Regions from separate parts of the Mumia qirimensis genome, predicted to be linked through region 1. Evidence: predicted binding sites of a transcription regulator. Region 1 holds the regulator's gene; the other holds the start of a gene.

Region 1 (15,664 bases):
GTCGCCGAGCTCGTCCATCTCGCCCTCGGAGAGGCCGGCCGCGGGCTCGTCGAGGAGCAGCAGGCGCGGCTCCGAGACGAGGGCGCGGGCGAGCGCGACCTTCTTCTGGTCCGGGTAGGGCAGCATCCCGGGATAGCGGGGGGCGAGGTGTGCGGCGCCGAGGTCCGAGAGCGTCTGCATCGCTCGCTCTTGCAGCGCTTCCTCGTCGCGCCGGGCGCGGGGGAGCCCGAACGCGGCCGAGACGAAGCCGCTGGTCGATCGGACCCCGGCGCCCGTCATCACGTTCTCCAGGGCGCTCATGCCGGGGAACAGCCCGACGCCCTGGAGAGTGCGTGCGATGCCGAGACCGGCGAGGTCGTGGGCGTGGAGGTTGGTGAGCTCTCGCTCGTCCCAGGTCAGTCCGCCGGCATCCGGCTTCACGAAGCCGCAGCAGACGTTGAACAGGGTGGTCTTGCCGGCGCCGTTGGGTCCGATGACGCCGTGGACCTGGCCGGGCTCGACGGTGAGGCTGACGTCGTCGAGGGCGACGAGGCCGCCGAATCGTACGGTGACACCTTTCGCGATGTAGTGGCTTGCGCGGTGCTGACGTGAGTCGCCACCCGAAGGTGATGACTCAGGATCGGGCTCGATGGGAGGGGTCACGCGAGTCCTTCCGGATGTGTCGTGTGGAGCGGGGTGTGACCCCGACCACATGGCAGCGTTGCCCGCCGAACGCTACCGATCTCCCACAGGTAAGCAAGCGCTTAGTCCGAGCTAGAGGTGAATCGTTACCGGAGCGTGACGCGGGGTCGAAGCGGATCGCTTGTTTGCCGCGTGGACGGTTGCTGGCCGCGACCATCTTGCGTACGTTGCCGCCCCGCCTCGCCGCCTCCGACACCTGTGGGTCGCGGGTCCCGTCGGCGGTCGCCGGTCGCTAGGCTTCGGCAGTGACCTCGTCGATCTCGGACCAGCCAGCCGCGACTGCCGACGCCTCGCGGGTCGAGCGCGTACGCGAGGTGCTGCACGCCGCGGTCGGAGCGGTCGGAGGCGTCGAACGCCCAGGTCAGGTCCAGATGGCGCAAGCCGTGTCGGACGCGTTCGCGACCGGTCAGCACCTCCTGGTGCAGGCCGGCACGGGCACGGGCAAGTCGCTCGGCTACCTCGTGCCCAGCCTGCTCCACGACCGCCGTGTGGTCGTCGCGACCGCCACGCTCAACCTCCAGCACCAGCTCGTCGAGCGCGACATCCCGGCGCTGCTCGCCGGTGCGTCCACGGTGCTCGGTCGCGCGCCGCACGCCGCGGTCGTGAAGGGTCGCGGCAACTACGCCTGCCTGCACCGCATCCGCGAGGGTGCGCCCGACGACCAGGGCGTGCTGATCGAGGCGCCCACCGGCTCGCTGGGCGAGGAGGTCGTCACGCTCCGCGCGTGGGCCGAGGAGGAGTCCGACCGCGGCGGCGTCGGCGACCGTGACTCGGCGCCGTCCCACACGGAGCGGGCCTGGCGTCAGGTCAGCGTGCACGCGCGCGAGTGCCTGGGCGCGAGCCGGTGCCCGTACGCGGGGGAGTGCTTCGCCGAGGCCGCTCGCGACCACGCGGCGGACGCCGACCTCGTCGTCACCAACCACGCGCTGCTCGCGATCGACGCGATCGACGGCGTCCCGATGCTTCCGGAGTACGACACCGTGGTCGTCGACGAGGCCCACGAGCTCGTCGCCCGCGTGACCCAGGCGTCGACCGCCGACCTGTCGCCGCCGATGGTGGAGCGCGCGGCGAGGCGAGCGCGCTCGTTCGTACGCGGCCGCGAGGCGGACGACCTCGAGGACGCGTCCGACGCCTTGCGCGACGCACTCGAGGCGACCGGGCCCGGCCGGATCGCGTCACCGTCCGACCAGCTCGCCGATGCGCTCTCGCTCGTCCGTGACGCTGCGCGCGACTGTCACTCGTCGATGCCGAAGGAGCCGAAGGAGTCCGGCGACGGTGACGCCGCTCGCCAGCAGGCGAAGGCGATGGTCGACGACGTGCGCAAGGTCGCCGAGCGCATGGCTGCCGCGTCCGAGTCAGACGTCCTGTGGCTGGCAGAGCGTGACGGGTCCCGAGGTGGCAACGAGCTGCGGATCGCACCGATCGACGTCGCGCTCACCCTGCGCGACAAGCTGTTCGGCGAGAACACGGTCGTCATGACGAGCGCGACGCTCAAGCTGGGTGGCGGGTTTGATCCGGTCGCCCGCACCGTCGGCCTGTGGGGTGCGGACAAGGTCGAGGAGGGTGAGGTGCCCGCGCCGCAGGGCGCCGGCAAGGCCGATGCGTCCGATGACGACGTCGCCGACGACCGCGAGTCCGGCGACGACAGGATCGGCGGTTTCGCGTGGCGCGCCATCGACGTGGGCTCGCCGTTCGACTACGCGAAGCAGGGCATGCTCTACGTCGCGCGACACCTGCCGCCGCCCGGGCGCGACGGGATGGGCGGCGCGACGACCGACGAGATCGTCGACCTCGTACGCGCTGCCGGAGGACGGACTCTGGGCTTGTTCTCGTCGCGTCGGGGTGCGGAGGCCGCGACCGAGGCGGTGCGCGAACGCATGCCCGACCTCGAGGTGCTCTGCCAAGGCGACGCGCAGTTGCCGGAGCTGGCCCGCAGGTTCGTCGAGGACCCTCGGACCTGCCTCTTCGGGACACTGAGCCTGTGGCAGGGCATCGACCTGCCAGGGGCCACGTGCCAGCTGGTGATCATCGACCGCATCCCGTTCCCGAGGCCCGACGACCCGTTGATGAGCGCGCGTCAGCGTCTCGTCGAACGGCAGGGCGGTAACGGCTTCATGCAGGTCGCCGCGACCCATGCCGCGCTCCTGCTGGCGCAGGGAGCGGGGCGGTTGATCCGGCGCGCCGACGACCGCGGCGTGGTCGCGGTGCTCGACTCGCGTCTGGCGACGGCACGGTACGGCAGCTTCTTGGCGTCGTCGATGCCGCCGATGTGGCGGACCGTGGACCGTGCCCAGGTGCTCTCCGCGCTCCAGCGCCTGGACGCCGCTGCGTCCTGATCTCGCCGGCGCGCGAGGGGGCACGGGACCGAGGGGATCCCGCGCCCCCGCACACGGCGCGCGGGGTCAGACGCGCCGCATGACCGTGGTGACCTTGCCGAGGATCGTGGCGTCAGTGCCGTCGATGGGCTCGTACGCGGGGTTGTGCGGCAGCAGCCACACCTCGCCGTTCTTGCGCTGCAGGGTCTTGACCGTCGCCTCCCCGTCGATCAGCGCGGCGACGATCTCGCCGTTCTCGGCGGTCGGCTGCTGACGGATCACGACGTAGTCGCCGTCGCAGATCGCTGCCTCGACCATCGAGTCGCCGCGGACCTCGAGCATGAAGAGCGTGCCGTCGCCGACCAAAGTGCGGGGGAGCGGCATGACCTCTTCGACGCGCTCCTCGGCGAGGATCGGCCCGCCTGCTGCGATGCGGCCGACCATCGGGACGTACGCGGGGGCGGGGCGGGCGTCGCCGGCGCCGGTGTCGTCGAACCCGAAGTCGAGCGCGTCGCCGATCGAACGGCGCGCCGCGAGCACGTCCGGGAGGAACACCTCGATCGCGCGCGGCCGGTTGGGGTCGCGACGCACGAACCCGTTGCGTTCGAGGACCTTGAGCTGGTGGGCGACCGAGGAGACGCTGGCAAGACCGACCGCGGCGCCGATCTCGCGCATGCTCGGCGGATAGCCGCGCTGCTCGATGGACTCGCGGATGATCTCGAGGACTCGGCGCTGGCGAGGGGTCAGGCCACTCGCGTCCGGCGGTCCGTCGGGGAGCTCGGAAACCTCGGCTTTGGTCATGGGCCTGACATTAGACCCGGCCGACGACACGATCAAACATATGTTCGATCAGCGTGTCGACGCCGACACGTCGAAAGTTTGTTCGAACGGGTCCTTCAAAAGTGTCACCGGGTGTGGTTATCTTCGTACGCATGTTCGATCGAACGCCTGTTCGGCTCAGGCTCCGGGCTCCGGGCTGATCGCCTACCTCGCGTCGGTCGGACAGGCCCCACGAGTCCGAGACACGGAGGACACGATGAGCACCGTCCGCACCACCCTTGATCGCCCCGCCGGCCACGCCGGAGACCTCGAGCGCGCCGACCGCACGGTCGTCGCGCTCGACACGCCGTTGATGCGCGCCGTCGAGCGCCATCCTGCCGGGCGGGCGCTCGTCGACGGTCCCCGGACGGCGCCGCGCTCCGCACCTCCTCGGCCGACTCCGCGTCCCGCCTCCCGGCCCGCCTACCGGTTGACGCGACGAGGTCGCCTCGCCGTCTTCGCTGCGGCGCTGCTCGCTGTGGGCGGTCTGACCGTCGGGTTGGGGACGCAGGTGATCGCCACCTCCGACGCCGGCGATCCGGTGCCGAGCCGGGCGGTCGTGGTCCAGCCGGGCGAGACCGTCTGGGACCTTGCTGCCGACGCCAACCCGAGCGGCGACATCCGTGAGACCGTCCACGACATCGCCGAGCTCAACTCGCTCGAGAGTGCAGGCGAGGTCGCGGCAGGCTCGACCATCTACATCCCGCTCTACTGAGTCGATCGGTCTACCGACCGTGGCCGGGCGCTTCGACCTCAACGATGTCGCGCATCCACGCGCCGATGGCGGCCATATCGGTGAGGACGTCATCGCGGGTGCATGCCGGAGCACCTTCGTCCCACTCGGCCACCACGGCGTACGCAAGCGTCCGGGCGGGGCCGGAGACCAGGCCGACGTCTCCCCGGACGGTGGAGATCGTGCCGGTCTTGTTCCACAGCACGATTCCCCGGTCCGGTTCGGCGTGAGCGAGGGGGTCCAGTCCGAAGGCGCTCGCGACCATCGACAGGTCGGTGTTCGTGGCGAGCCAACCGGTCACGTGCTCGCTCACGGCGGACGAGATGACCTCGCGGCGGTGCAAGCGCGCGCAGAGCTGGGCGAGGTCTGTCGCGCAGCCGACCGAGAGCGTCGGTGGGTGCGACGGTCCGCGGTCGTCGCGGACGCGGTCGAGCAGCCGGCTCCGTGCCATCCCGATCCGTTCGGCCGTCGCGGTCACGGCGTCCATCCCGATGCGGCGCAGCAGCACGTTCGTGGCCAGGTTGTCACTGACGGCGCCGACGAGTCGGCAGACGTCGACGACGGGCAGGGCTTCGGTCGCCAGGAGGTGCCACAGCCCCGAGTCGGCGACCCAGTCCTCCTCTGTACGAGTCAGGGGTTCCGCGGGGTCCAACGCCCCGGTGGCGATCTGGTGCGCGGCCTCGACGAGCAGCACCAGCTTGCCGATGCTCGCCGTACGCAGCACCAGGTCTGGCTCGACCGACGCGAGCACCGTGTCGGCGTCCGCGTCACGCACCTCGACGGTCCATCGCAGGCCGTCGCGAAGCGGCGGGAGCGGCGGGAGCGGCGCGGTCATCCTGCGTCGCCCGTCGGCGTCGTACGGTCTGCGTGCCCGAGCTCGCGATCAGGGTCGATCTGGTCGCGGACCCGGCGCTTGAGCTCCGCAGCGTCCGGGAACCCGCCGTCGGTCTTGCGGTCCCAGACGACGTGGTCGTCCACCGTGATCCGGAAGACCCCTCCGGTCTTGGGGACCAGCGTGACCGCGCCGAGCTCGGTGCTGAAGGTGCTGAGCAGCTCCTGCGCCATCCATCCGGCGCGCAGCAGCCACTGGCACATCGTGCAGTAGACGATCTCCACGCGGGGGAGGGAGGGGTCTCGATCGACTTCGTCGCCTCGACCAGCGGGGGAGGCCGCGCCTGCACCAGCGGGGGAGGCCGCGCCTGCACCAGCGGGGGAGGCGGGGGTGGTCATCCGAACGCCTTACGGAGGCTCGCAAGGAAGGCGTCGACGTCCTCGCTGGTGGTGTCCCACGAGCACATCCACCGGGACTCGACGAGGTCCGGATGGGCTCCGGGGCGCCAGTCGTAGAACGGGTGCTCGGCGCGCACGACGTCAGCGACCGCCTTCGGCAACGTCGGGAAGACGACGTTCGCCTGCGTCGGCTGCTCGACGTGCAGGAGCGGCGCACCCGACTCGTGCACCCGGCCGTCCGCGGCGAGCTCGACGGCGAGCGAGTCGACGCCGGCACGCATCTGAGAGGCGCGTGCGTTCGACGCGGTGGCGTTGCGGAGCCAGAGGTCGTCCTCCGGGTCGAGGAGGGCGGCGAGCTGCGCCGAGACGTACCGCATCTTCGAGGCGAGCTGCATCGACGTCTTGCGCATGAACTCGAGCCCGGAGACGGCATCGGGCGCGAGGACGACGACGGCTTCACCGAGCAGGATGCCGTTCTTGGTGCCGCCGAAGGACAGGGCGTCGATGCCGAGCTCGGTCGTGAGGGCGCCGAGACCGACGCCGAGGTGTGCGGCGGCGTTGGCGATGCGGGACCCGTCGACGTGGACCCGCATCCCGTACGCGTGGGCGGCGTCGACGATGCGGCGTACCTCGTCGATCGAGTACACCGTGCCGAGCTCGGTGGACTGCGTCAGCGACACCGCCAGTGGCTGCGCACGGTGCGGGTCGCCGAGGTTGGCGGCGTACTGGTCGAGCGCGTCGGTCGTCAGCTTGCCGTCGGGCGCCGAGACGGGGAGCAGCTTGATGCCGGCGACGCGTTCGGGGGCGGCGTTCTCGTCGGTGTGCAGGTGGGCGACGTCGGTGACGATCGCCGACCCCCAGCGGGGGAGGAGCGCGCCGAGGGAGACGACGTTGGCGCCGGTGCCGTTGAACACCGGGTACGCCTGGGCCTGGTCGCCGAAGTGGTGTCGTACGACCTCGCCGAGGCGTGCGGTCCAGCGGTCGTCGCCGTACGAGACGACGTGCCCGGTGTTGGCCGCGGCGACGGCCTCGAGGATCGCCGGGTGGGCGGGGGCGTAGTTGTCGGATGCGAATGCTGCCACGCCCGCCAGCCTATTCGGCGGGCGGGCGGAGGCTTCGGCGGCAGCGTGTCAGGCGGTGCCGACAGGGTTCAGGCTGCGCTGTCAGGAGTCGGCGAGGAGCTTGTCCAGGCGGACGAACCCCTCCTCCATGCCTCCCTCCATGCCGGACTGGACCATGCCGTCGCGGTCCTCGACGGAAGCGAAGGCGCTCGTCGCCTCCATCCGGGTGGTGCCGTCGCCGAGGTCGACGAAGCGCAGCGTCTCCAGCGACACGTGCCCGGGCACCCCCTCGTACTCGAAGGTGCGGGTGATGCCGTTCTCCACGGAAGGCTCACCGTGGTAGACGCCGCGGAAGCCGTGCGTGTTGCCGTCGTCGTCGCGCTGGGTCCAGCGCCAGCGTCCGCCGTCGCGTACCTCGTTGATGGCGATCTCGGTCTCGTACTTGTCGGGACCCAGCCACTTCTTCTGCCACTCGTCGTTGACGTTGGCGTGGAAGAGGCGGTCGGGCGTGGTGGCGAAGGTACGGGTGATCTGGATGGTGCTCGTACCCGGTGCTGCGGTGACCTTGAGGTCGGACATGGTTCCCCCTCGGGAGCTCGGTGATCGGGTCAGGACGGGTCGGACGGCGGGTCGATCTCGGCGAGCAGCGCATCGAGCCGGGCGTAGCTGGCCTCCCAGTACGCGCGGTAGTCCGCGAGCCAGTCGGTGGCTTCCCGGAGTGCGTCGGCCTCGAGGTGGCTGAGCCGCATCGTGCCTTGCTGCGAGCGGGACACCAGCCCCGCCCGCTCGAGGACCTTGAGGTGGCGCGACACCGCCGGCTGCGACATCGCGAACATCCCCGTGAGCTCGTTGACGCTGGCGTCGCCCTGGGCCAGCTTGCCCAGGATCGCCCGCCGGGTCGGGTCCGCGAGGGCCCCGAACACGAGGTCGAGCTCGTCGTCCGTCATCATCCATAACCAATCAGTTGTATAACGTGATGGTTCTAGAGTGCCGTGGTCGTGCGGTGCTGTCAACCCCTGGTCTGAACCATGACCAATAAAGGCATGGCGTTTGACAGGGCGGCGCTGACAGGATCGAACGACCAGCCACGAACGAGGAGAACCATGACCGCCTATGCGATCGCCCACATGCGCGAAGTGACGATGGGTCCAGGGATCGTCGAGTACCTCGAGCGCATCGAGCAGACCCTCGCGCCGCACGGTGGCCAGTTCGCCGTGCACGGCGCTGACGTCGAGGCGATGGAGGGCGTGTGGCCCGGCACGATCGTGGTGATCGCCTTTCCTGACAAGCAGCGGGCGGCGGCTTGGTACGCATCGGAGGCCTACCAGGCGATCCTGCCGTTGCGGACGGAGAACGCCGTCGCGGACGTGATCATCGTGGACGGCGTCGATGCTGACCACCGAGCGACGGACGTGCTCGGCGCCGCAGCGAGCTGAGTGGGGCGGCGGTCGAGCAGCGCTCCGGCTGCGTCGATGGCGGCGGACAAATCAGACATGCCGTGACCCCTCGCGAGCGGATCGTGTTGCGCGAAGGGGGAGATTCCTATGAACAACACCATCCGCGTGATCGGCCTCGGGGCCGCAACCGCACTGGTCGGTGGCGCCTTGGTAGCCACCGCACCTAGCGCATCCGCCGACGACGTCAACGTCGCACCGGCACGCAAGATCACAGGCGCGACCACGAGTCCGTTCGGTCTCGCGAAAGACGGCGCCGGCCGTATCTATGTGACCAACTTCAGTCAGAACAACCTGGTCGTCTATGCCGCAGGGGCCAACGGTGCCGCCGCACCCACCCGTACTCTCACGAACGGGATCAACAACCCGCGTGGCGTCGATGTCGACAGCAACGGGTTCGCGTACGTCGCCAACAACAACGGCACGGTCAGTGTGTACGCGCCGTCCGCCGACGGCGCTGACCCGCCGGTGAAGACCTTCGGGACCGGCGCAGGTGCTGCGCTCGGGCTCGATGTCGGACCCACGGGAAGCATCTTCGTCCGCAAGTCCACGACCGTGAACGTCTACTCGCCGGCCGCCGCGGGCAACCCCGCACCGACCAGCCGACAGATCACGGGCGTTCCCGCAGGCAACGGCGTGCACGTCGCGGCGAACGGTACGACGTGGGCCGACGCGGGAGCGGCGCTTCGCGCGTACGCTCCGAACGCGAACGCAGCGGCAGTTCCGCTGCGAACGATCGCCGGCGCCAAGACCGGACTCACCGCCCCGATCGTCGGGCTCGGTACGGACGGCGCAGGACGCGTCTACGCGACGAACTTCAACGTCGTGAGCACGGCTGTCGTCTTCGCCGCGAACGCCGAAGGCAACGTCGATCCGCTCAAGGTCCTCGGCGGCGCCGCCACCCAGCTGGACCGGCCGAGCCACATCGCCGTCGGTAGCGGCGGCCGCCTCACGGTCGCCAACTTCAGCGGCCAGTCGGTGCTCGAGTTCGGGACGCTCTTCGCGACTGCCCCGAGCAAGCCGAGGGCGTTGAAGGTCGCCGGCAAGAAGAGCGCGAAGAAGCGCAAGGTGTCGTGGAAGGCACCGTCGAACAACGGCGGTGCGGCGATCACCGGCTACCGGCTCGTCGTCAAGAAGGGCAACAAGACGCTGCTGAAGAAGAACTTCGGTCCTGGCAAGCGGTCGTACAAGATCAAGCGGTCCAAGCTGCGCAAGGGCAAGCACGTCGTCTTCGTGAAGGCGAAGAACAGCAAGGGATTCGGTAAGAACGCGAAGAAGGCGTTCCGGGTCCGCAAGTAGTAGGGCGAAGCGCGCAGGTCGTACGGCTCGGGTCGTACGAGATCGGTCGGGGTCGGCTCTGAGGAGCCGGCCCCGACTGGTTGCGGGTCCATGCAAAGTCCGCCCGTGATGACCCGTGGTGCGCGCACGGTGGAGGGCGAGGGGGAATTCTCATGAACCGACCGCTGTACGTCATCGGATTGATCGCCTCGACCGCGCTCGTCGGCAGCGCTCTCGTCGCCGCGCCACCCGCATCTGCTGACGACGTGAACATCCCGCCCGCACGCACGGTCTCCGGAGGTATGAACCTCCCGATCGGCCTCGACCGTGACGCAGCAGGGAACGTGTACGTCGCCAGCCAGTTGAACAACGCCGTTGTCGTGCACGCGAGCAACGCCTCGGGACCATCGGGGCCGTTGCGCGTCGTGACGGGGGTAGCCACCGGGATCGACGGGCCCCGTGATGTCGCGATCGACGTCAACGGCTTCCTGTACGTCGTCAACGTCAACGGCACCGTCAGGATCTTCGCTCCCGGCGCCGACGGCAACGTCGCCCCAGTGAAGTCGTTCGGCACGGGAGCCGGCAACGCTTTCGGCGTCGACGTCGATCCCGGCGGACGGGTCTACGTGCGGAAGCTGGACCGCTACAACGTCTACGTGCCGTCCGCGTCCGGTAGCCCGGCACCGACGCTCCGCTCGGTGACCGGGCTCGGCGTAGGGTTCGCCATCCACGTCGCATCCAACGGTGTCATCTGGACACCGAACGGGACCCAGCTACGGGCGTATGCGAATGATGCCGACGGAGCGGCGGCACCCGTTCGGACGATCGTCGACGCATTCGGTGCCACGGAGGTCAACGGCCTCGACTCCGACGCTGCTGGACGCGTCTACGCCGCGAGCTTCTTCCCATCCGTGGTCAAGGTGTTCTCGCCGAGCGCCAACGGCAGCGTGCCACCGCTGAAGCTCGTCGGAGGGGTCGCCACCGGCCTCAACAATCCGACGGGAATCGTCGTGCTCGCGTCGGGAGGATTCGCTGTCGCGAACTACAACTCAAGCGCATACTCGGTGTTCGCGCGGCTCTTCGCGGCACCCGTCCCGCCGAAGCCGGTGGTGAAGGTGCCGGGCAAGCCCCGGGCGCTGAAGGTCGCGGGCAAGAAGGCGGCCAAGAAGCGGACGATCCGGTGGAAGGCGCCGGCGAGCAACGGCGGCGCGAGGATCACGGGCTATCGGCTCGTGGTGAAGAAGGGCAGCAAGACGCTGTTCGCGAAGAACCTGCCCGCCGGCAAGCGGTCGTACAAGGTGAAGCGGTCGAAGCTGCGCAACGGCAAGCACGTCGTCTTCGTCAAGGCGAAGAACAGCAAGGGGTACGGCAAGAACGCGCAGAAGGTATTCAGAGTTCGCAAGTAGCCGTTGTGCGCGAAGATCGAGGAGCGACATCCGCGAGTGACGGGGGACTCGGTGAAGCTCTTCGGTGCGATCAGCTCGATCGGCCTGCTCTCTTCCGGTGCGCTCGTGGGTGGGCTCCTGGTCGCGCCGCCGGCGTCTGCTGAGGTCGTGAACATCGCGCCGGTGCGACACGTCACCGAGCTGTCCGGCGCTACCGGCATCGCGCGCGACGCGGCAGGCAACGTGTACGTCGCCAACGCCGGCCACGGCGACATCCGCGTGTTCGCTCCGACGGCCACGGGCGCGGCGGTGCCGATCCGTACTCTGAACGCGTCCGCGCTGTCGGGCGTGCGCGGCGTCGACGTCGACGCGTACGGGTACGTCTATGCGGCGACCATGTCCGGCACGATCTCCGTGTTCGAGCCCGGTGCCGACGGCGCCGACGCGCCCAGGACGTTCTCCAGCGGACCTGGTGCTGCGTCGGCGATCGACGTGACCGCGAGCCGACAGATCGTGGTCCGCAAGAGCACCTCGATCGCGGTGTACTCGACAGCGGGCGTGCTCCAGCGATCGATCACCGCGGTGCCGAACGGAGCGGCGCTGGCCGTCGGCCCCGACGGGACGATCTGGGCGGGAGCGTACGAGCGGATCGTCGCCTACTCCCGCACGGCGCACGGCCCCGCGACGCCGGTGCGCGATGTGAAGGGGTCGGCGACGGGGCTCGTCGGCCGCGGAGAGGTGAACGGCATCGCCGTCGATGTGCACGGACGCGTCTACGCGACGGGCTTCCAGCACGACGCTGTGCGTGCGTACGCCGCCGGGGTGCAGGGCAACGACGCCCCCCTGAAGACGCTGACCGGCTCCGCGACGCTGCTCAACGGCCCGGTCGCGCTCGCCGTCGCGCCGGACCGGCGGGTCTTCGTCACGACGACGGAGATGCAGCAGGCGTGGAGCGAGTTCCGGGCGTTGCTTCCGGCAATCGCGCCGGTGCCGCCGAAACCGCCGGTCGTGGCGCCTGTCGCGAAGGTGCCGGGGAAGCCGAGCGCGCTGAAGGTGAAGGGTGCGCGGTCGGCGAAGAAGCGGACGGTCAGGTGGAAGGCGCCGTCCAGCAACGGAGGTGCCACGATCACCCGGTATCGGCTGGTGATCAAGAAGGGCAGCAAGACGCTGGTCGCGAAGAGTCTCGCCGCCGGGAAGCGGTCGTACACGGTCAAACGCTCCAAGCTCCGCAAGGGCAAGCACGTCGTGCTCGTCACCGCGAAGAACAGGGTGGGGTACGGCGCGGCAACAAGGAAGGCGTTCACGGTCCGGAAGCCCTAGGCTCCCGTTCGTGGACACCGACGAGCGCAAGAGACGTACGCCGCGGCACGACCGCTACGGGCTCGTGCTGATCCTGCTTCTCGTCGTCATGTTCTTCGTCCCGCTCGACGCCTCGGCACTGCGTCCCGTGGTCACCGCGCTGCTCGGCGCTGTGCTTCTGTTCGCCCAGCGGACGTCGGGGGCGCGGCGGAGCGTGGTGTGGGCGTCGCTCGTCCTCATCGTCGTCGCCGTGATCGCATCGGGGGCAGCGCAGTGGGCGGGCGAAGACGCCGCCCAGCTCGTGTACTCGTCGATCGTCCTCGTGCTGTGTCTGGCCACGATCGGGACGATCGGCGTGCACTTGGTCAACGATCCGTCTCTCGATGTCCACGCCGTGCTCGGCGTCATTGCGGTCTTCGTGCTGGTGGGGCTCGCGTTCGCTGCGATCTTCGCGATTCTCGACAACGTCCAGGGTGGCTTCTTCGCGCAGGACGTGTCCGGCAATCCTGGGGTCGACTACTTTTACTTCAGCTTCACCACCATCACGACCGCCGGATTCGGTGACCTCACCCCTGCCAAGGATCTTGGCAAGATGTTCGTGGCGTTCGAGGCGCTGATCGGTCAGGTCTATCTCGTGACCGTCGTCTCCCTCGCGGTGTCGGGTGTCAGCCGCCGGCGGCGCGGCGGCGAGTGACCGCTACCCGGTGAGGACCGGGACGGCCTCGTGCGTCGTCAGCGTCTCGGCGGGGCCGTCGGTCGTGATGGTCTCGTCCAGAGTCTCGGTCGGTCCGCCGTCGACGCTGTAGCTGATGGTGAAGGTCACGCTGACCCTCGGGCGTACGGTCTGACCGGCGTCGGTGTAGCGGTGGGTGATGTCGGTCGCGGGGTACGGACGGCCCGGGCCGTCGGTGGTCTCGGTGGAGCCGTCGCCGTAGTGCCACGTGTAGCTGCGTGGCGTCGCGGTGACGTCGACGCGCTGTTCGAGGATGGTGATGGTGTGGTCGAACGTCGGGGGCGTGGTCGAGAAGACGGTGTCGAGGTTCACGAGCGTCCGGCCGGCGGGTTGGATGCTGATCGCGACGCGTGGGAGCGGGAGGCGGCGGACCTCGCGGAGGACGTCGGCGGCGGTGACTACGGGGGTCTCGGCCGCGTCGGATCCGCCCCGGCAGACCGTGCCGCTCGGTTGCCACTCACCGCCGGGCTCACGTCGCCAGACGTTGTAGCGGACCTGGTCCGGCGGACAGGTGTACGCGACGCTGCACGTCGTGTCGGTGCCGTCGCCAGGTGTACAGGTCGGCGTGTAGCGGAACTCGGTCTTGCCGCCGGTGTGTGGCTTCTGACCGGTGTTTGATTCACCGGGAGCCGGCTTGATCTCGTCATCCATCTGGACCTGGTCGTGTGGATCATCGGGCACTACGTCAACTCCGGGGGACGTCGCAATTGCCAGAACCAGCGCTGCCAGGATCATTCCGGGACTTCCTGCGGTACTAGGCGGTCGATCGTCCAGTTGGTGCCGGTCCACTTCACGCTGTAGATGTCTGCGTGTCTTCCCGCTGGAACCTCCGTGAATCGGGCATCAGCGGTCCGTCGCCATCGGTGTGCAGCAGTCGACAGGTCGACGGTCACGAAGAAGGCTCCATCGATCAGCTGACTGGAAGTGACATTGGCTGCCCATTTGGGATTCTCCGAGCTGCCACCTCCTCTGTAGATCGTTGCGTATCGGTCCGCGAGGCGAGTGCAGCTGCCGCAATTGGAACTGGCATTTGAACTGAGCGGAGTCGTGTCGCCGGATGTCGCCGCGTAGTTCACGAGCGAGACGTAGTACTTCACGAAGGCGGCGGCTCCGTCGGCGCTGTGCTCCTGCGCTTCGGGTGGGATGGTTGGGGGCGCGAGCGTCGGTGTGGGCGACGGGGAGGCGCTCGGCGTACCCGCGGTCGTCGGCTCTCCATCGGCCGGGTCGCCTCCGGAGCATGCAGCGACGGCGAGCAGGACCAGCGTGGCCGCGGCCACCCGGGCGTACATCATGGCGAGAAACGTAGTGGCACTGCGGTTCACGCCGAAAGACCCTGTCCCACGGACTGTGGACGACGGCTCGGCAGCTGTCCGCGGTGAATGGTTGGATCGGGCTATGGCGCATCCGGTGATGTACAGCGACGACGACCCAGGGCTGGCGGAGCTCCGCAAGATCTGCTTCGGCTTCCCCGGTGCGGAGGAGCGAGTTTCACACGGGCGGCCGACGTTTCGGTGCGGCAAGATCTTCGCCGCATTCGGTGGTTCGGAGAAGCTGCGACCGGGCGAGCACCGCCGGGTCGGCAGCGCATTGATCGTGAAGGTCGACGAGTCGGAGTTGCAGGCGATCGACGAGGATCCGCGGTTCTTCCTCCCCGCCTACTACGGGCCGTTCGGCTGGCGCGCTCTCGACCTGGCGGACCCCGAGGTGGACTGGGGCGAGGTCGCCGAGCTCGTCGATGCCTCGTACCGACTGATCGCGCCCAAGCGCAAGATCGCCGAGCTCGACGCCCTGTCTCAGGAGTAGCAGAGGCTCACCGCCTAGGGTCGAGGCGTGACCACGGACGATGTCATCTCGCGCCTCGCGACGACCGATCCCACGGCGTTCACGTCGACCGATGTCGCCGTGTGGGCGTTCGCGGTCGGGATCGCCGCGGCGTTGGTCGTCGACCCGCAGTGGCGCCGCACGAGTGTGGTCGTGACCGTCGCGCATGAGCTCGGGCATGCACTGGGTGGTGTGTTCGCGGGTCGCAAGCTGACTGCGCTGCGTATTCGCCTCGACGCGTCCGGCGTCACCCACACACGGGGCAAGTCGAGCGGGTTCGGGATGGTCGTCTGTGCGTGGGCGGGCTACCCGGCGCCAGCGATCGCGGGACTGCTCGCGGTGCTTGTGGCCGTCCGCGGTTGGGCCGCACCTGGGTTGTTCGTCCTCGCGATCCTGTTTGCAGTGTGCTTGTTCTGGGCGCGCAGTGCGTTCACGGTTCTGGTGCTGCTCGCGTGCGTCGCCGGGGCGGGCGCGCTGTGGTGGTGGGGGAGCGAGGGCGTTCAGAGCGGTACGGCGGTGGGTGTCGGCGCGTTTCTCGTGCTCGGCGGATTCCGGGCGGTCGTCGACACGTGGCGCAGCCGGCAGTGGCACCGGAGTCGCGGCGAGTCCGATGCCGTTGCGCTCGAGATGCTGACGCGGGTGCCTGCGTCGGTGTGGCTCGCGTCGTTCTGGCTCGCGACCGCCGCGTGCGCGGGCGGTGCGGTGTGGATGCTGTGGGCGACCTCCGCGCAAGCGTTGGGGTAGTCGCGCGAAAAGTAGTACGCCGTACTAGTACGCCGTACTACTGGGCGCCTTCGAACGTCGTCGCGTTGACGAGCGTGAACTGCGACTGCCATGAGGGGAGCCCGCTGCGAA
Region 2 (15,664 bases), 2.2 Mb from region 1:
TACCCGAACCTCGCCCGCCTCGCCGCCGGCATGCCGGCGATGCCGGCGGTCGACGAGCCGGGCTACGACGAGCTGGGGCAGGCCGCCTTCGACTTCGGGCTGGACCTCCTCCTGGACGGGATCGCCGCGCTGATCGCTCGGGCCGAGGGGCGGACTACCCCGTGACGGCGTGGATGCACAGGACGTTGCCCTCGGTGTCCTCGAACCAGGCCGCCTGCTCGCCCTCGAACGACGCCACGTGGTTCTCGGTCGTGATCTGCGGTGTGTCGTAGTCGGCGAACGTGACGCCCGCATCCTCGAGCGCACTCACCTCCGCCGCGACGTCGGGAACCTCGAAGCTGATCGTCGTCCGCCCCGTCGGTGTGCCGTCCGGGTCGGGCAGGAGCGCGAGGGCGTGGCCGTCCCCGGCGTCGAAGGCGTACCCACCGTCGAGCGTGTCCCCCTTGCCCTTCAGGCCCAGCGTGTCCTCGTAGAACCGTCTCGCGCGAGCGACGTCGCGGACGGGGACCATGGCCGTGTACGCAGTGCTGGTGAGCATCGGTGCCTCCTCGGGCCGTCGTGATGCGCGGCCCGAGCCGCACCCTCAGCCTGCGCCCGCCCGTACGACGAGTCCAGCCGATTGCGGTCCACCTCCGGACGTCTCACGCCGACGTCACGCTGTCGTGAGGACGACGAGCCGCCGGGTCGCGCGGGTCATCGCGACGTAGCGGTCGACAGCTCCCTCGACACCGTCGCCGAACGTGTCGGGGTCGATGAGGACGACGAGGTCGAACTCGAGCCCCTTCGTCAGCTCGGGGGTCAGCCAGCGGACGCGGGACGTCGGCACGGTGGGCTCGAGGTCGCCGGTACGGACGACGCACGCCGTGCCCTCGGAGTGCTCGGCGAGCCAGTCCTCGAGGACCGCGTCGAGGCCGGAGACCGGCCCGTGCTCGACGGGGACGCCGCTCCGGCGGATGGAGGTCGGCACGTTGGCTTCCGGGAACACGGCCCGGATCACCTCCGCCGCCTCGACCATCACCTCCTCCGGCGTCCGGTAGTTGATCGTCAACGGCGCGAGGTCGATCCGGTCGAACCCGACCCGCTCCAGCCGGTCATGCCACGACTCGGTGAAGCCGTGCCGCGCCTGGGCCCGGTCGCCGACGATCGTGAAGCTGCGCGACGGGCAGCGGAGCAGCAGCATCTGCCACTCCGCGTCGGTCAGCTCCTGCGCCTCGTCCACGACGACGTGGGCGAAGGGGCCGGCGAGCAGGTCCGGGTCGACGGTGGGCAGCGCGGCGTCGTCCACCAGCGCGTCCTCGAAGTCCTCCACGCGCAGCATCGACACCAGGCTCTCGCCGTCGGGGTCGGCCGACATGATGTCGGGGACGGAACGGACGAGGTCGTCGACCACGTCGGCCATGCGCGCTCGCTCGGCGGCGACGGTGGCCGCGTGCCGGCGCTTGCGGCGCGCTGTCTCCGGGTCACCGAGCCGGTGCCGCGCCGCGTCCAGGAGCGGCAGGTCGGAGGCGGTCCACGCGTCGGGCACGTCGCGCTGCAGGAGTCGCACGTCGTCGGGTTCGAGCCACGGAGCGCATATCCGCAGGTAGGCAGGCACCGTCCACAGGTCGCCGACCAGGTCGGTCGCCTCGATCAGCGGCCACGCGCGGGCGAACGCGTCGACCAGTCCCGCGTTCTGCAGGAGCGACCGGCGGACCATCTCCGGTGACGCGCCCCCCTCGTCGTCGGTCTCGTGCTTGTCGACCAGGATCGACAGCAGCTCCTCCCACACCTCGTCGCGTGCCTCGTTGTGCGGTGTCCCGGGATCCGGCGACCCGAACGCCTCAGCCCAGTCCGACGCGCTGAGCCAGACGTCGGACCAGTGCGTCTCGACCGTCATTCCCTCGCTGGGCGGCTCCTCGTACAGCCTCACCGCCGGCTCGATCGCCTTCACCATTCCCGCGGTCGCCTTCAGGCGGGCGACCTCGGGATCCGGCTCGGGCCTCGCGGTGGCGCCCTCGGGAAGGAGGTCGCGCAGCGTGCAGGTCTGCACACCCTCCTCTCCGAGGCTGGGGAGGACGTCGCCGACGTAGGACAGGTACGGCTGGTGAGGACCGACGAACAGCACCCCGCCCTTGCGGTGCCCGAGGCGAGGGTCGGAGTAGAGCAGGTACGCGGTGCGGTGGAGCGCGACGACCGTCTTGCCGGTGCCTGGCCCTCCGTCGACGACCAGAGCGCCGCGCGACCCGGCCCGGATGATCGCGTCCTGGTCGGACTGGATCGTCCCGAGCACGTCACGCATCCGAGGAGACCGGGCGCTCGCGAGACTCGCGATGAATGCCGACTGGTCGTCCAGGGCGGCCGTCTCCGAGAAGCCGTCCGGGGTGAACACCTCGTCCCAGTAGTCGGTGACGCGGCCTCGGGTCCAGCGGTACCGGCGCCGGCTCGCCAGGCCCATCGGGTTGGCGTGGGTCGCCCCGAAGAACGGCTCCGCCGCGGGTGACCGCCAGTCGATCAGAAGCCGGCGGCCGTCGCTGTCCGTGAGGCCGAGCCGCCCGACGTACACGACGTCACCGTCCTCGAGGACCATGCGACCGAGACAGAGGTCGAGGCCGAAGCGACGCAGGACGCGCAGCCGAGCCGTCAGCCGGTGCACCTCCAGGTCCCGGTCCATCGCGGCCTGGCCCTTGCCGCCGGGCTCCTTGAGCGTGGCGTCGAGACGTTCTGTGAGCTCGGCGATCGAGGCCTCGAGACTGGCCCCGATCGCCGCGAGGTGGCGCTCGTCGTCGCTGATCAGTGCGGGGTCGGACTTGGGTGCGAGATCGTCGGGAAGGTCGAAGGCGCTGAGAGTCACGAGGACGATTGTGCGACGCGACACGGGCCTTGCCACAAGCCCCGGGGTGCGCTATACGTTGGGAGTGGAAGGGGTCCTCGACCCCTTCCTTCTCTATGTCTCCCCTGCGTGCCTCACTGCCTCAGTGGTGGAACGTCGGGTGCTGCCCCGTGGTGGGCATGGGGGCGTTCAGCCCGTCGAGATACTCCACCTCGGTCCGGATGTCGTCGAGCAGCTGGGCAGCCAGCGAATGGCTCAGCCCGTTGCGCACGACGATGCGCTGCACCGTGACGTCGACGAGGTCGGCCGGCATCGGGTACGCCGGGACGAGCCATCCCTTCATCCGCAGCCGGTCGGACAGGTGGTAGAGGTTCCAGTTCTCGGTGTGGCCGTCCTTGAGCCGCCACGCGAAGACGGGGATGTCGCTCCCGTCGTTCCACAGGTCGAAGGCGTCGAACTTCGCGATCTCCGACGAGAGGTACTGCGCGACGTCCGAGCACGTCTGCTGGACGGCGCGGTAGCCCTCCCACCCGAGCCGCAGGAACAGGTAGTACTGAAGGAGCACCTGTGCGCCGGGCCGGGAGAAGTTGATCGCCAGCGTCGGCATGTCGCCGCCCAGGTAGCTCACCCGGAAGACGAGGTCCTCCGGCAGCGCGTCGGTGTCGCGCCAGACGATCCACCCGACACCCGGGTAGACCAGGCCGTACTTGTGCCCCGACGTGTTGATCGACGCCACGCGGTCGACCCGGAAGTCCCACGCGAGGTCCGGCTGGACGAACGGCGCGATCATCGCCCCGGACGCCCCGTCGACGTGGATGGGGACGTCGAGGCCGGTGTCCTCCTGGATCTTGTCGAGCGCGGCGGCGATCTCCGTGACCGGCTCGTAGGCGCCGGTGTAGGTGACGCCCATGATCACGACGACGCCGATCGTGTTCTCGTCGACGTACTTGTCGAGCTCGTGCCCGTCGAGGCAGCGGTGGTCGTCGCTGATCGGGACGTAGCGTGCCTCGACGTCGAAGTAGTTGCAGAACTTCTCCCAGCACACCTGCACGGCGCTCGACATCACGAGGTTGGGACGGTCGCTCGACTTCCCCGCCTCCGTGCGGGCGTGCCGCCATCGGCGCTTGAGCGCGAGTCCGCCGAGCATGCACGCCTCCGACGACCCGATCGTCGAGGTCCCTATCGTGTGCAGCGGGTCCGGCGCGTGCCAGAGGTCGGCGAGCATCGTCCAGCAGCGGGTCTCCACCGCCGCGGTCGCGGGGTACTCGTCCTTGTCGACCATGTTCTTGTCCGCCGCCTCCAGATAGAGGCGTCCTGCGTGGTCGTCCATCCAGGTGCCGACGAAGGTCGCGAGGTTCAGGCGGGCGTTCCCGTCGAGCATCGCGTCGTCGTGGACGATCTGGTAGGCGGTCTCGGGCAGGAGCGAGTACTCCGGCATCTTGAAACGCGGGACGGAGGTCGCCTCTCCTTCGCGGGCGAAGATGGGGTTGACGCTCACGTCACGGGCTGCAGCGTGGTCTCGGTCGTACGCCGCGTGCTCTTCGGGCCGTAGGGGCATGGCGATTCCCTCTCGCTGGAGTGCAGCGCGGGGCCGCGCGGCAGTCGAAACACATCGTGGCGCTCCGCCCCGTCGCCCGCACCCCGAGACGACCCGGGCTGCCGTGGGGTGCGCCGTTAGACTGTCCTGGGCGCGACGTGGCGTCCTGCCACAACCATCGCAACACACATCCGAGGTACGTTCGTGGGCATTGTCGTGCAGAAGTACGGCGGCTCGTCGGTGTCCGACGCCGCCAGCATCAAGCGCGTCGCGCAGCGCATCGTCGCCACCAAGAAGGCCGGCCACGACGTCGTCGTGGTCGTCTCCGCCATGGGCGACACGACGGACGAGCTCCTCGACCTCGCCCACGACGTGTCGCCGCTGCCCGACGGGCGCGAGCTCGACATGCTGCTGACGGCCGGTGAGCGCATCTCCATGGCCCTGCTCGCGATGGCGATCGGCAACCTCGGCCAGCAGGCCCAGTCGTTCACGGGTTCGCAGGCCGGGGTGATCACCGACTCCGAGCACGGCAAGGCCAAGATCATCGACGTCTCCCCGGGCCGCATCACGAAGGCGGTCGGCGAGGGCGCGGTGGCGATCGTCGCCGGCTTCCAGGGCGTCTCCCAGGACAGCAAGGACATCACCACGCTCGGACGCGGCGGCTCCGACACGACCGCCGTCGCTCTCGCTGCCGCCCTCGAGGCCGACGTCTGCGAGATCTACACCGACGTCGACGGCATCTTCACCGCCGACCCCCGGATCGTCCCGACCGCCCGCCGCATCCCGGTCATCTCGTACGAGGAGACGCTGGAGATGGCGGCCAACGGCGCCAAGATCCTGCACCTGCGCTGCGTCGAGTACGCGCGCCGCAACAACATGCCGATCCACGTCCGCTCCTCGTTCTCCTCCAAGGTGGGGACGTGGGTCGTGAGCGCGGAGCGGATGTCCGAAATCTTGAACGAAGGCGATGGGGAGGCCCCCGTGATGGAGCAAGCGATCATCTCTGGCGTTGCGCACGACCGCAGCGAAGCCAAGATCACCGTGGTCGGGGTCCCCGACAAGGTCGGTGAGGCCGCCCGCATCTTCGAGACGCTGGCAGATGCGCAGATCAACCTGGACATGATCGTCCAGAACGTGTCGGCCGCCGCGACCGGTCTCACCGACATCTCGTTCACGCTCCCGCGCGCGGACGGGCAGACCGCCATGACGACGCTGGCGCGCCTCAAGGACGAGGTCGGCTACGCCCAGCTCCAGTACGACGACGGGGTCGGCAAGATCTCGCTCGTCGGTGCCGGCATGCGGACGAACCCCGGCATCTCCGCGAAGTTCTTCAAGGCGATCGCCGACGCCGGGGTCAACATCGAGATGATCTCGACCTCCGAGATCAGAATCTCGGTTGTCGTCAACGAGCAGCAGATCGATGATGCGGTGAGTGCCGCGCACCGCGCGTTCGACCTGGACTCGGACGAGGTCGAGGCCGTCGTCTACGGCGGCTCCGGCCGCTGACAAGGAGCACAGAACCATGGCCAACGGGCTGAAGATCGGCGTCGTCGGAGCGACCGGGCAGGTCGGCGGCGTCATGCGCACGCTGCTCCAGGAGCGCGCGTTCCCGATCGACGAGATCCGCTTCTTCGCCTCCGAGCGCTCGGCCGGCAAGACGCTCTCGTACGCCGGTCAGGACATCGTGATCGAGGATGCGGCGACGGCCGACCCGACCGGGCTCGACGTCGCGCTGTTCTCGGCCGGAGCGACGATGTCCCGCGTCCAGGCGACCCGGTTCGCCGAGGCCGGCGTGACGGTCATCGACAACTCGTCGGCCTGGCGCAAGGACCCCGAGGTCCCGCTGGTCGTGTCGGAGGTCAACCCCGAGGCGATCGATCAGGCCGTCAAGGGCATCATCGCCAACCCCAACTGCACCACGATGGCAGCGATGCCGGTCCTCAAGCCGCTGCACGACGCCGCCGGTCTCGTCCGGCTCGTCGCGAGCACCTACCAGGCGGTCTCCGGCTCCGGTCTCGGCGGCGTCGAGGAGCTGGCGACCCAGGTCGAGAAGGCCGTCGCCGGCGCTCGCGCGCTCACGTACGACGGGTCGGCGGTGGACTTCCCGGAGCCCCAGAAGTATGTCGCACCGATCGCGTTCGACGTCATCCCGCTCGCGGGCTCGATCGTGGACGACGGCACCGAGGAGACCGACGAGGAGCAGAAGCTCCGCAACGAGTCGCGCAAGATCCTCGGCATCCCCGACCTCCGGGTCGCCGGCACCTGCGTGCGGGTGCCCGTCTTCACCGGTCACTCGCTGTCGCTGAACGTCGAGTTCGCCGAGGCGATCACGCCCGATCGTGCACGGGCCCTGCTCGCCGAGGCGCCGGGCGTGCAGCTCGTCGACGTGCCGACCCCGCTCCAGGCCGCCGGCGCGGACCCCAGCCTCGTCGGCCGGATCCGCCAGGACGCCAGCATCGACGGAGACCGCGGGATCGTGCTGTTCATCAGCAACGACAACCTCCGCAAGGGAGCGGCGCTCAACACCATCCAGATCGCCGAGCTCATCGCTGCTCGATGACAGAGCGCTGCTCGGTGACGGGGGTGCCCGATGCTGACGCGGTGAGCGCCGCAGCCCCGGTCGTACGCCGTCGGGTCGCCGACGACGTCCCGGCGCTCGTCGACGTCCTCGCGCTCGTCCACGAGCGTGACCGCTACCCGATCATGCGCACGAACGTGAGGGCGGGGTGGCTGACCGCACCCGACGGCCCCGCGTGGACCGTGGAGCTCGACGGCGTCGTCGTCGGGCAGGCCGCCCTTCAGGTCGGAGCCGACCCCGTCTCGGCCGCCGCCCTGGGCGTCGACCCAGCGGAGGCGCTGACGTTGTCACGGTTCTTCGTGTCGCCCGCTGCCCGGGGGACGGGAGCCGCCGGCGCGCTCCTGGACACCGTCGAGTCGTACGCCGCCCGCACCGAGCGCGCCCTCGCGCTCGAGGCGGTCGCCCACAGCGTGGCGGCACGGGCGTTGTACGCGGCGCGCGGGTGGACGCCGCTCGGATCGTACGAGGTGCGGTGGTTCGGCGACGACGGCCCGGCGTTCGACGCGTACCGGTTCGTGCTCCCCGCCCGCCAGCGCGGGCTGCAGCGGTCCGACGATGTGCAACGATCGGACGCGTGAGCGAGATCCTTCCCACCGGCGACCCGTGGGGTCGCTTCACGCGCGACCCGCGCGATCCCGAGGTGTCCGGCTTACGCGCCGGTGATGCCGACCGCGCCGTGCTCGCCGACGTGCTCGGCGAGGCGTTCGCGGACGGCAGGTTGAGCCGCGAGGAGTACGACGAGCGGGCCGAGAGTGCCGAGCGCCTGCGGACCTTCGGCGACATGCTCCCACTGATGGACGACCTCGTGCCGGCGACCGGTGCGGCGGCGCCGCCGGTGCGTCGCAGCGGCCCCGACCTCGAGCGCGAGGCGGTGAAGGCGTACGAGCGCAAACGACGCGACGCGTGGGTCGAGTCGATCACGATCACGCTGATCTGCACCGGGATCTGGCTGGCGATCAGCTTCGCGGGTGGCTGGAACCCTCACTTCCCGTGGCCGATCATCGTCGCCGTTATCGCGTTCGCCGACGCGATCGAGAAGTCGGCCAGCCGCGACAAGTACGTCGCCAAGGAGCGCGCGAAGCTCGAGCGCAAGGTCCGCCGGCAGCAGCGCAAGGAGCTTCCCGGCTCCTGATGCCCGGGCCACCGCCCGCGGAACGTCCCGGCAGGTCGGGACACCGAGCCCTGGGACCCGGGACGCCGGGACCGCGACAGTGCTCTGGTCAACAACGACCAGAAAGGCACAGTCATGAAGGATCCGACGTCCATGGGCGAGGTCTTCCTCGCCGACCCTCCGGGGACCACGCAGTCCGCAACCCCGGTCCGTACGCGCGCCTGGGCCGTCAGCGGCATCGCCGCCGCCGCCCTCGGGCTGGTGACGATCGTGGTGTCGATGGGCCTGTGGGACCCCGATCTCGACTACTCGGACCCCACGGCGATCGCCAACCGGCTCGCTGACGCCAAGGGTCAGCTGATCGTCATGCACGTCGCGATGCTCACCGGCATGGTGGGCCTCGTCGTCTTCGGGCTCGGTCTGGTGCGGCGGCTCAACGCCGCGCTGCCGTCCGGGAGCCTGCTCGGCGGCGTCGCCGCGGCCGGCATCGGGCTGACGGCCGTCGCGAACCTGCTGGGCTCGGGACTCGACACGGAGTTCCTGTTCGCCGCCGACGTCGTCGAGAAGGACGTTCCGGAGACCATCGCCTTCTACAACCACTGGATCGCGACGATCCCGTGGCTGTGGGTCGGCGCGGGCCTCGCCGGTGTGGCGATCGCCGTCGCGGCGTTCAAGCACGGCGCTGCGCCGCGCTGGATCGGCATCGTCGGTGCGACGCTCGGCGGTCTCACCCTGCTCGTCGGCATCTCGCCGCTGCAGTACATGGCTGGCTTCGTCGGACCTCTCTGGCTGCTCGTCACGGCGATCGGCTTCACCGTCGGCGACAGGGCGTACCGGAACGCCGCGGCATGACGCGACCGGCAGGGAGGAGCGGGATCCTGGCCGCCGGATCGGGGGAACCGGCCGGCCAGGTGGCGGGAACGAGCCCGTGGAAAGCACCAACGGGGGCGGGCTCGTTCCCCTATCGTCGGAGGATCATGGACGATCCTGCGGCGCCCGCCAGCTCCCTGTCGGACACCGTTCCGGTCCCTGCCCAAGGGTCCCCGCGCGCAGCACGCGCGGTGGCCCTCGTGGCCTGGGTGCTCGGCCTCGGCGCGTCGTTGATCTACCTGATGACGACGCCGTCGATCGGCCCGGACGCGCTCTTCCTTTTCGTCGACGCCAGCGTGGCGCTCGTGTACGGCACCGTGGCCGCTGCGCTCCTGGCGCGGCGGCGCCATCCCGTCGCGTGGCTGCTGGCGGTGGCCGCTGTCGGCGGCGGGATGGCGGCGTTCGGAGGGGCGTACCGAGGTGCCGTGGCCGTCTGGGGGTGGCCGTCGCTGACCTGGGTCGAGTCGTGGTTCAGCTGGGCGTGGGTGCCCGGCACCCTGGCGCTTTTCGTCGTCGTCCCGTGGCTGCTGCGCGACCGCGCGCTCGGGCCGTGGTCGCGCACCGGTCTCGCGCTCGGCGTGGTCACGACGCTGGCGCTCACCGGGCAGCGGCTCCTCTTCCCGATGTCCGACCCACGGGGTCTCCTCGCTGTCACGATCGTCCTCGGGCTCCTCACGGCGGCGGCGGTCGCCTGGCGCGCGCGCCACGAGCCGGCCGAGCGGGACCGGGTGGCCCTGGGGTGGCTCACGCTCGGCGTGACCGCGATGTCGCTCTCGTTCGTGCCGCTCCTCTGGTACGCGATCCCGCCGTGGACGATGGCCGTGACGCACCTCGTCTGCCAGGTGCTCTTCTCCGGCGCGATCCTCGTCGTGGTCCTCCGTCAGCAGCTGTGGGGCATCGACATCGCGGTGAGCCGGGCGCTCGTCGCCGCCATCCTCGTCGTCCTCCTCGTCGGCGCGTACGTCCTCGCGGTGCTCGGTGTGCAGCAGGCCGTGGGCGACGAGCAGGCGAGCCAGGTCGCGGCCGCGGTGGTCGTCGTCCTCGCCGCGCCGTTCCTGCGCCAGTGGGCGGGCAGCCGTGTCGGTGCGCTCGTGTACGGCGACGCGCTGCAACCGCACCGTGCGATGACCCGGATCGGTGCGGGGTTCGCCTCCGACGACGAGCGCGAGCTGCTGGACGTGCTCGTCGCGCAGGTCGCGAGCTCGCTGCGGCTGCAGTCGGTCGCGCTGCGGGTGGGTGACGTCGACGTGGCGTCGTACGGCGTGCCGTCCTCCAACGCCCTCGACCTGCCGGTCGTGCACCGTGGTCAGGAGACCGGTCGGCTCGTCGTGACCGTGCCGCCCGGCGAGTGGCTCGGCACGCGCACCGTGAAGGCCATCGAGGACCTCGGCGACCTGCTGGCGGCCGGTCTCGCCCTGACCCTCGCGCTCCGCGACGCCGATGCGGCCCGCGAGCGCCTGACGACGGCACGGCTCCAGGAGCGCAAGGTCATCCGCCGCGAGCTCCACGACGGGCTGGGCCCTTGGCTCGCGGGGCTGCGCCTCGGCATCCAGGGCGTACGCAACGCGCTGCGGACCGATCCCGACCTCGCCGAGTCGCTGCTCGTCAGCCTGTCGAGCGAGCTCGATCAACGCATCGAGGACGTCCGCGTCCTCTCCCACAGCCTCCTCCCGCCGGCCATCGAGCAGCTCGGGCTCGGTCCGGCGCTCCAGGAGATGGCCGCGCGGTGGCGTCAGAACGGCATGGGCGTCACGCTGCGCTGCGGCTCGCTGCCGCGCCTCGGGATGCCCGTCGCGTCTGCGGCGTACGCGATCGCGAGCGAGTCGGTGACCAACGCCGCCAAGCACAGCGGTGCCGACGCCTGCACGATCGTGGTGAGCGCCGACGAACGCGCCCTCCGGGTGGTGTGCACCGACGACGGCCGCGGCATCGCACGCCAGGCACGCGAAGGCGTCGGCCTCCGGGCCATGATGGAGCGCGCGAGCGAGCTCGGTGGTCAGGTCGTGGTGTCCGCGCACGGCGTCCGCGGGACCCGCGTGGAGGCGTCGCTGCCGCTCGTCCCCCGTGCCGAGGAGCCGCTGCCGCCGCAGCGGGCCGAAGCGCCCGAAGGAGTCTCGTGACCGATCCGATCCGTGTGGTCGTCGTCGACGACCACCCCGTGTTCCGGCTGGGGATCGCCGGGCTCCTCAGCTCGCTCGACGGCATCGAGCTCGTCGGCCAGGCGGAAGGGCCCGACCAGGCGAGGGCGCAGATCGACGGATCCGTCGACGTCGTCCTCATGGACCTCGACCTCGCCGGGGAGTCCGGTGTGGTCCTCACCCGCGAGCTCGTCGCCGCGCACCCGGGCCTCAAGGTGCTGGTCGTGACGATGCACGAGGACGACGTGTCGGTGCTGGCCGCGATGCGGGCCGGAGCGCGTGGCTACCTGCTCAAGTCGTCGGCACCGGACCGGTTGGAGCGGGCGATCCGCGGTGTGGCCGTCGGTGACCTCGTCGTCGGTCACGGTGTCGCGGACCGCGCGCTCTCGTACGTCGCGTCACCCCCGTCGGGGGGCTCCGCGAGCGGGCCGCGTCCGTTCCCCGAGCTCACCGACCGCGAGCTGGAGGTGCTCGACCTGGTGGCACGCGGCATGGGCAACGCGGCGATCGCCCGGACGCTCTCGCTCAGTGAGAAGACGGTCCGTAACCACGTCTCGAACCTCCTGACGAAACTTGGCGTGCGAGACCGCGCCGGAGCCGTAGCCACAGCACGGGACGCTGGCCTCGGTGCCGGGGTGTGAGCCCGACGGCGCTCATCGGACGCTCGTCTTCCGGCTCGTGCTGCGCAGGAGGTCGAGCGCACGCTGCGGCCGGTCGGTGATGATGCCCTCGACGCCGGCGTCAGCCGCGCGCAGGATCGCCGCGCGCGCGTTCGCCGTCCAGACGTAGGTCTCGAGGCCCGCGAGCTGCGCACGGCGCACGTAGCTGGAGCTCACCGTCCCGTACCAGGGGTTCACCGCTGACGCCCAGGCCTCGAGGACGGGCTGGCGCGGAGCGTGGTGCACCAGGAGGCCCCGCGGGACTTCCGGGAGGAGTCGACCGAACGTCCGCAGGGACGCTGCGTCGAAGCTCTGGACGGTGACGGCGACGCCGGGCGAGAAGCACGACAGGACGTCCGCGACCGCGGGGACCAGGTCGGGCTGGGTCTCCGGGTGCTTGATCTCCAGGAGCAGCCCGACACCGGTCGCGCGGAGGGCGTCGAGCACCTGCTCCAGCGTCGGCACGGGTTCGCCGGCGAAGGTGTCGCCGCGCCAGGAGCCGGCGTCGAGCTGACGGATCTCTGCGTAGGTGAAGGTGGACACGGGGTCATCGGCGCGGTGCGGGAACCGCCGCGCGATGTCGGTCGTGCGCGCGAGCGTCGCGTCGTGGAGCACGACGGGGACCCCGTCGCGCGTGGACTGGACGTCGACCTCGACCGCATCGACGCCGATCATGACCGCTGCTCGGACAGCGGCGAGCGTGTTCTCCGGCGCGACGTCGTTCGCGCCCCGGTGCGCGACGACTCGTGGTCGGCGCATCGTGGTGATCTGCTCGTTCATGCTTCGAGCGTCGCCAGAGGTGGTGGAGCAGGGGCGAGGCGCGGGTGGACGGGAGGTGAATGCTGCCTGAGATCTGGCCAAGAGTGGCGGCGGAGTATGCGAACATGTGTTCGATGGACGACCGAGCGAAAGACCGCCTGAACGACGCGGCGCGATGAACGGCGAGGCGACGATCCTGCACGCCGACCTCGACTCGTTCTTCGCGTCGGTCGAGCAGCGCGACGATCCCGCCTTGCGGGGCCGTCCGGTCCTGGTCGGGGGCGGGGTGGTGGTCGCCGCGAGCTACGAGGCCAAGGCCTACGGGGTGCGGACCCCCATGGGCATCGTCGAGGCCAAGTCGCTGTGCCCGGGCGCGGTCGTCGCGTCACCCCGGTTCGACGCGTACTCGGCGGCGAGCAAGGCCGTCTTCGAGGTCTTTCGCGACACCACGCCGCTGGTCGACCCGGTGTCGATCGACGAGGCTTTCCTCGAGGTCGGCGGGCTCGCCCGTCTCGTCGGGTCGCCGGAGTCGATCGCGGCCGGGTTGCGGCAGCGTGTGCGCGACGAGGTGGGGCTGCCGATCACGGTCGGGATCGCCCGGACGAAGTTCCTCGCCAAGGTCGCGAGCGCGTTCGCGAAGCCGGACGGCCTCCTCGTGGTGCCGGTCGAGGGCGAGCGCGCCTTCCTGCACCCGCTCCCCGTCGAGCGGATGTGGGGCGTGGGCGTCAAGACCGCCACCAAGCTGCGCGCGCGAGGCGTCGAACGCATCGGCGACCTCGCCGCCGTCCCGCCGCACGCGCTCGCCTCGTACGTCGGCCGCGCCGCCGCGTACCACCTCCACGCGCTGGCCAACGGGCGCGACCCGCGCCCCGTGGTCACCGGGACTCGTCGGCGCTCCGTGGGGGCTCAGCGGGCGCTGGGCCGCCGCCCGAAGACGATGTCCGAGATCGACTCCGCGCTCGCCGGCCTCGTCGACCGGGTGGCACGGCGGATGCGCAAGGCGGAGCGCGAGGGCCGTACGATCACGCTGCGGCTGCGCTTCGACGACTTCGAGCGCGCCACCCGGTCCCACACGCTCCCGCGGCCGACCGCACGCACGGAGCGCCTGCTCCTCGTCGCTCGCTCGCTCCTCGACGTCGCCGAGCCGATGATCGCCGAGCGCGGGTGCACGCTGGTCGGCGTCAGCGTCAGCGGGTTCGACCCGCAGGCGGGCGTGCAGCTCGAGCTGCCGTTCGGCGAGCCCGACACCGCGACCCTCGACCTCGCGCTGGACGACGTGCGCGAGCGGTTCGGCTCGGCGGCGGTCCTGCGGGGTTCGCTGGTCACCCGCGGCGAGGGCTTCGCGATGCCTACCCTCCCCGACTGACCGCGAGCCACTCTGTGCGTGTTCGCGTACGCACGCACAGCCGCGGACGCCTCACCCCGGGCGCCGATACCCTGGCCCGAGGAGGTTCCATGCTGATCGGGCGGGACGAGGAGCTCGGGATCCTTGCGGCCACGGTCGCGCACGCCCGAGCCGGGCGTTCACGCGTCGCCGTCGTCTCGGGAGCACCGGGCAGCGGCAAGTCGGCACTCCTCGACGCAGCGTCCGAGACGCTCGCCCCCGAGGCCACGGTGCTGCGCGCGGCGGGACACGTCGCCGAGTCGGACCTGCCGTACGCCGGCCTGCACCAGCTCCTTGCGCCGTACGAGTCGACCCTCGCCGCCCATCCCGATCCTCGCGCCCACGCGTTGGCCGGCGCCGTCGCGTTCAGCCTCGGCGACCCGACCGACCGCCTTCCCGTGGCGAGCTCGCTCGTGTGGTTCCTCTCGGAGCTGGCCACCGCGGGTCTCGTCGCGGTCGCGGTCGACGACGTGCAGTGGCTCGATGCGTCGACACGCCAGGCCCTCGTGTTCGCGGCGAGGCGCCTGGACGCCGATCCGGTCGTCTTCTGGTTCGTCACTCGAGCGCCGGTCAGCGAGGAGCTGCGGGGGATCGGTACGACCACCGTCCTCATGCCGCTCTCCCGCGAGGAGTCGCGGGAGCTGCTCCGGCTGCGCCACCCGGGGATGAGCGCCGTCGTCGCGGAGCGGATCGCCGTCGAGGCGGGTGGTCTGCCGCTCGCCCTCGCGGAGGCCCCGCTCGACCTGCGGGACGAGCAACGACGCGGGCGCGAGCCGCTCCCGGCCCGGCTCCGCATCGGTCCGTCCCTGGAGTCGTTGTACGCCCCACGCATCGAGGCGCTGTCGCAGTCGAGCCGGTTCGCGGTGCTGCTCGTCGCGCTCGACGACCTCGACGGTGCCACCACGAATCGTGCGTTGTCCGCGGCCGGGCTCACCTCCGTCGACCTCGATCCGGCCGAGAGGCTCGGACTCGTGACGCCTCGTGACGGCAGCTGGGTGCCGGTCCACCCGACACTGGGCGCGGCGGTCAAGGCCGCTGCGACCGTCGGCGACCTCGAACGCGCTCACAGCATCCTGGCGACCTGCTTCCGCGACGATCCCGTACGCCACGCCGCCCACCTCCGGCATGTCGGCCAGGTGGGTGACGCCAGCATCGTGGCCGCTCTCGTGGCTGCTGCCGAGCAGGCGACACGTCAAGGTGCGCCCGCGGAGGCGGCACTCGCCTGGGAGTCCGCGGCGGCCCATGAACCCTCCGCGGCCGAGCGCAGCAGGCTGGTGGCGCTCGCGGCGCAGGCGTACATGCAAGCCCGCGCGGCCGGGCCCGCGACACGCCTGCTGCGAACCCTTGTCGCCAGCGCTCCGCACGAGCTGGACCGGGCCCGGTGGGCGACGCTCCTGGTGATGGCCGCGCTCTGGTCGCAGGACGAGCCCCCGGTCGAGTCGGACCACTTCGCCCGCCTCGGACTCGACCTCGTACGACGGGGAGGCGAGCCCGCGGCCGTCGGACTCGACCTCGTGATCTCGCTGGTCTCCCACGGGATGGCATGGGGCGACGTCGCCCGCGCCACGGCGTACGCCGACCCCCTTCGTACGCTCGTCCCGGAGGAGCAGTTCCCCGTCGAGCAGCGCGCTCTCCTCGACGTCCTCGACCTGATGACCGGCGCCGAGGGCGCAGGTGAGTTCTTGCGTGGCGACTGGCTCGGCTCGGTCGACGGCGCCCGGTCGGACCCCACGCTTGCGCTCGGCTTCGCCGGGCTGGGACTGGCGCACCTCGGCGACCTCGACGGCTGCGTGGAGGTTGCCCGGCGGTGCGAGGAGCT

What was found. The regulator LexA, encoded in region 1, represses DNA repair genes until DNA is damaged. The targets are predictions, from matches to a motif close to TCGAACANNTGTTCGA.
Region 2: dinB (DNA polymerase IV) is a predicted target of LexA. The motif match lies at 12,581-12,596, and genes of this name have one in related genera.

Annotation. Positions count from the first base shown of each region.
Region 1 is NZ_CP162023.1:2,732,668-2,748,331, reverse strand. Features, by position in the region: gene AB3M34_RS13235 (ABC transporter ATP-binding protein) at 1-642, opposite strand, end outside; gene AB3M34_RS13230 (ATP-dependent DNA helicase) at 927-3,017, shown strand; gene lexA (transcriptional repressor LexA) at 3,084-3,797, opposite strand; gene AB3M34_RS13220 (LysM peptidoglycan-binding domain-containing protein) at 4,033-4,530, shown strand; gene AB3M34_RS13215 (serine hydrolase) at 4,541-5,383, opposite strand; gene AB3M34_RS13210 (SelT/SelW/SelH family protein) at 5,380-5,664, opposite strand; gene AB3M34_RS13205 (threonine aldolase family protein) at 5,775-6,860, opposite strand; gene AB3M34_RS13200 (SRPBCC domain-containing protein) at 6,942-7,418, opposite strand; gene AB3M34_RS13195 (ArsR/SmtB family transcription factor) at 7,448-7,789, opposite strand; gene AB3M34_RS13190 (DUF1330 domain-containing protein) at 7,943-8,275, shown strand; gene AB3M34_RS13185 (hypothetical protein) at 8,384-9,592, shown strand; gene AB3M34_RS13180 (hypothetical protein) at 9,745-10,977, shown strand; gene AB3M34_RS13175 (hypothetical protein) at 11,014-12,276, shown strand; gene AB3M34_RS13170 (potassium channel family protein) at 12,287-12,949, shown strand; gene AB3M34_RS13165 (hypothetical protein) at 12,953-13,639, opposite strand; gene AB3M34_RS13160 (DUF6318 family protein) at 13,720-14,280, opposite strand; gene AB3M34_RS13155 (MmcQ/YjbR family DNA-binding protein) at 14,384-14,791, shown strand; gene AB3M34_RS13150 (M50 family metallopeptidase) at 14,819-15,553, shown strand; gene AB3M34_RS13145 (hypothetical protein) at 15,591-15,664, opposite strand, start outside.
Region 2 is NZ_CP162023.1:312,471-328,134, forward strand. Features, by position in the region: gene AB3M34_RS01410 (TetR/AcrR family transcriptional regulator) at 1-165, shown strand, start outside; gene AB3M34_RS01415 (VOC family protein) at 155-538, opposite strand; gene helR (RNA polymerase recycling motor ATPase HelR) at 653-2,830, opposite strand; gene AB3M34_RS01425 (glutamate decarboxylase) at 2,952-4,367, opposite strand; gene AB3M34_RS01430 (aspartate kinase) at 4,551-5,852, shown strand; gene AB3M34_RS01435 (aspartate-semialdehyde dehydrogenase) at 5,869-6,906, shown strand; gene AB3M34_RS01440 (GNAT family N-acetyltransferase) at 6,948-7,502, shown strand; gene AB3M34_RS01445 (DUF1707 SHOCT-like domain-containing protein) at 7,499-8,056, shown strand; gene AB3M34_RS01450 (hypothetical protein) at 8,171-8,887, shown strand; gene AB3M34_RS01455 (sensor histidine kinase) at 9,013-11,025, shown strand; gene AB3M34_RS01460 (response regulator) at 11,022-11,684, shown strand; gene AB3M34_RS01465 (glycerophosphodiester phosphodiesterase) at 11,697-12,482, opposite strand; gene dinB (DNA polymerase IV) at 12,637-13,827, shown strand; gene AB3M34_RS01475 (helix-turn-helix transcriptional regulator) at 13,917-15,664, shown strand, end outside.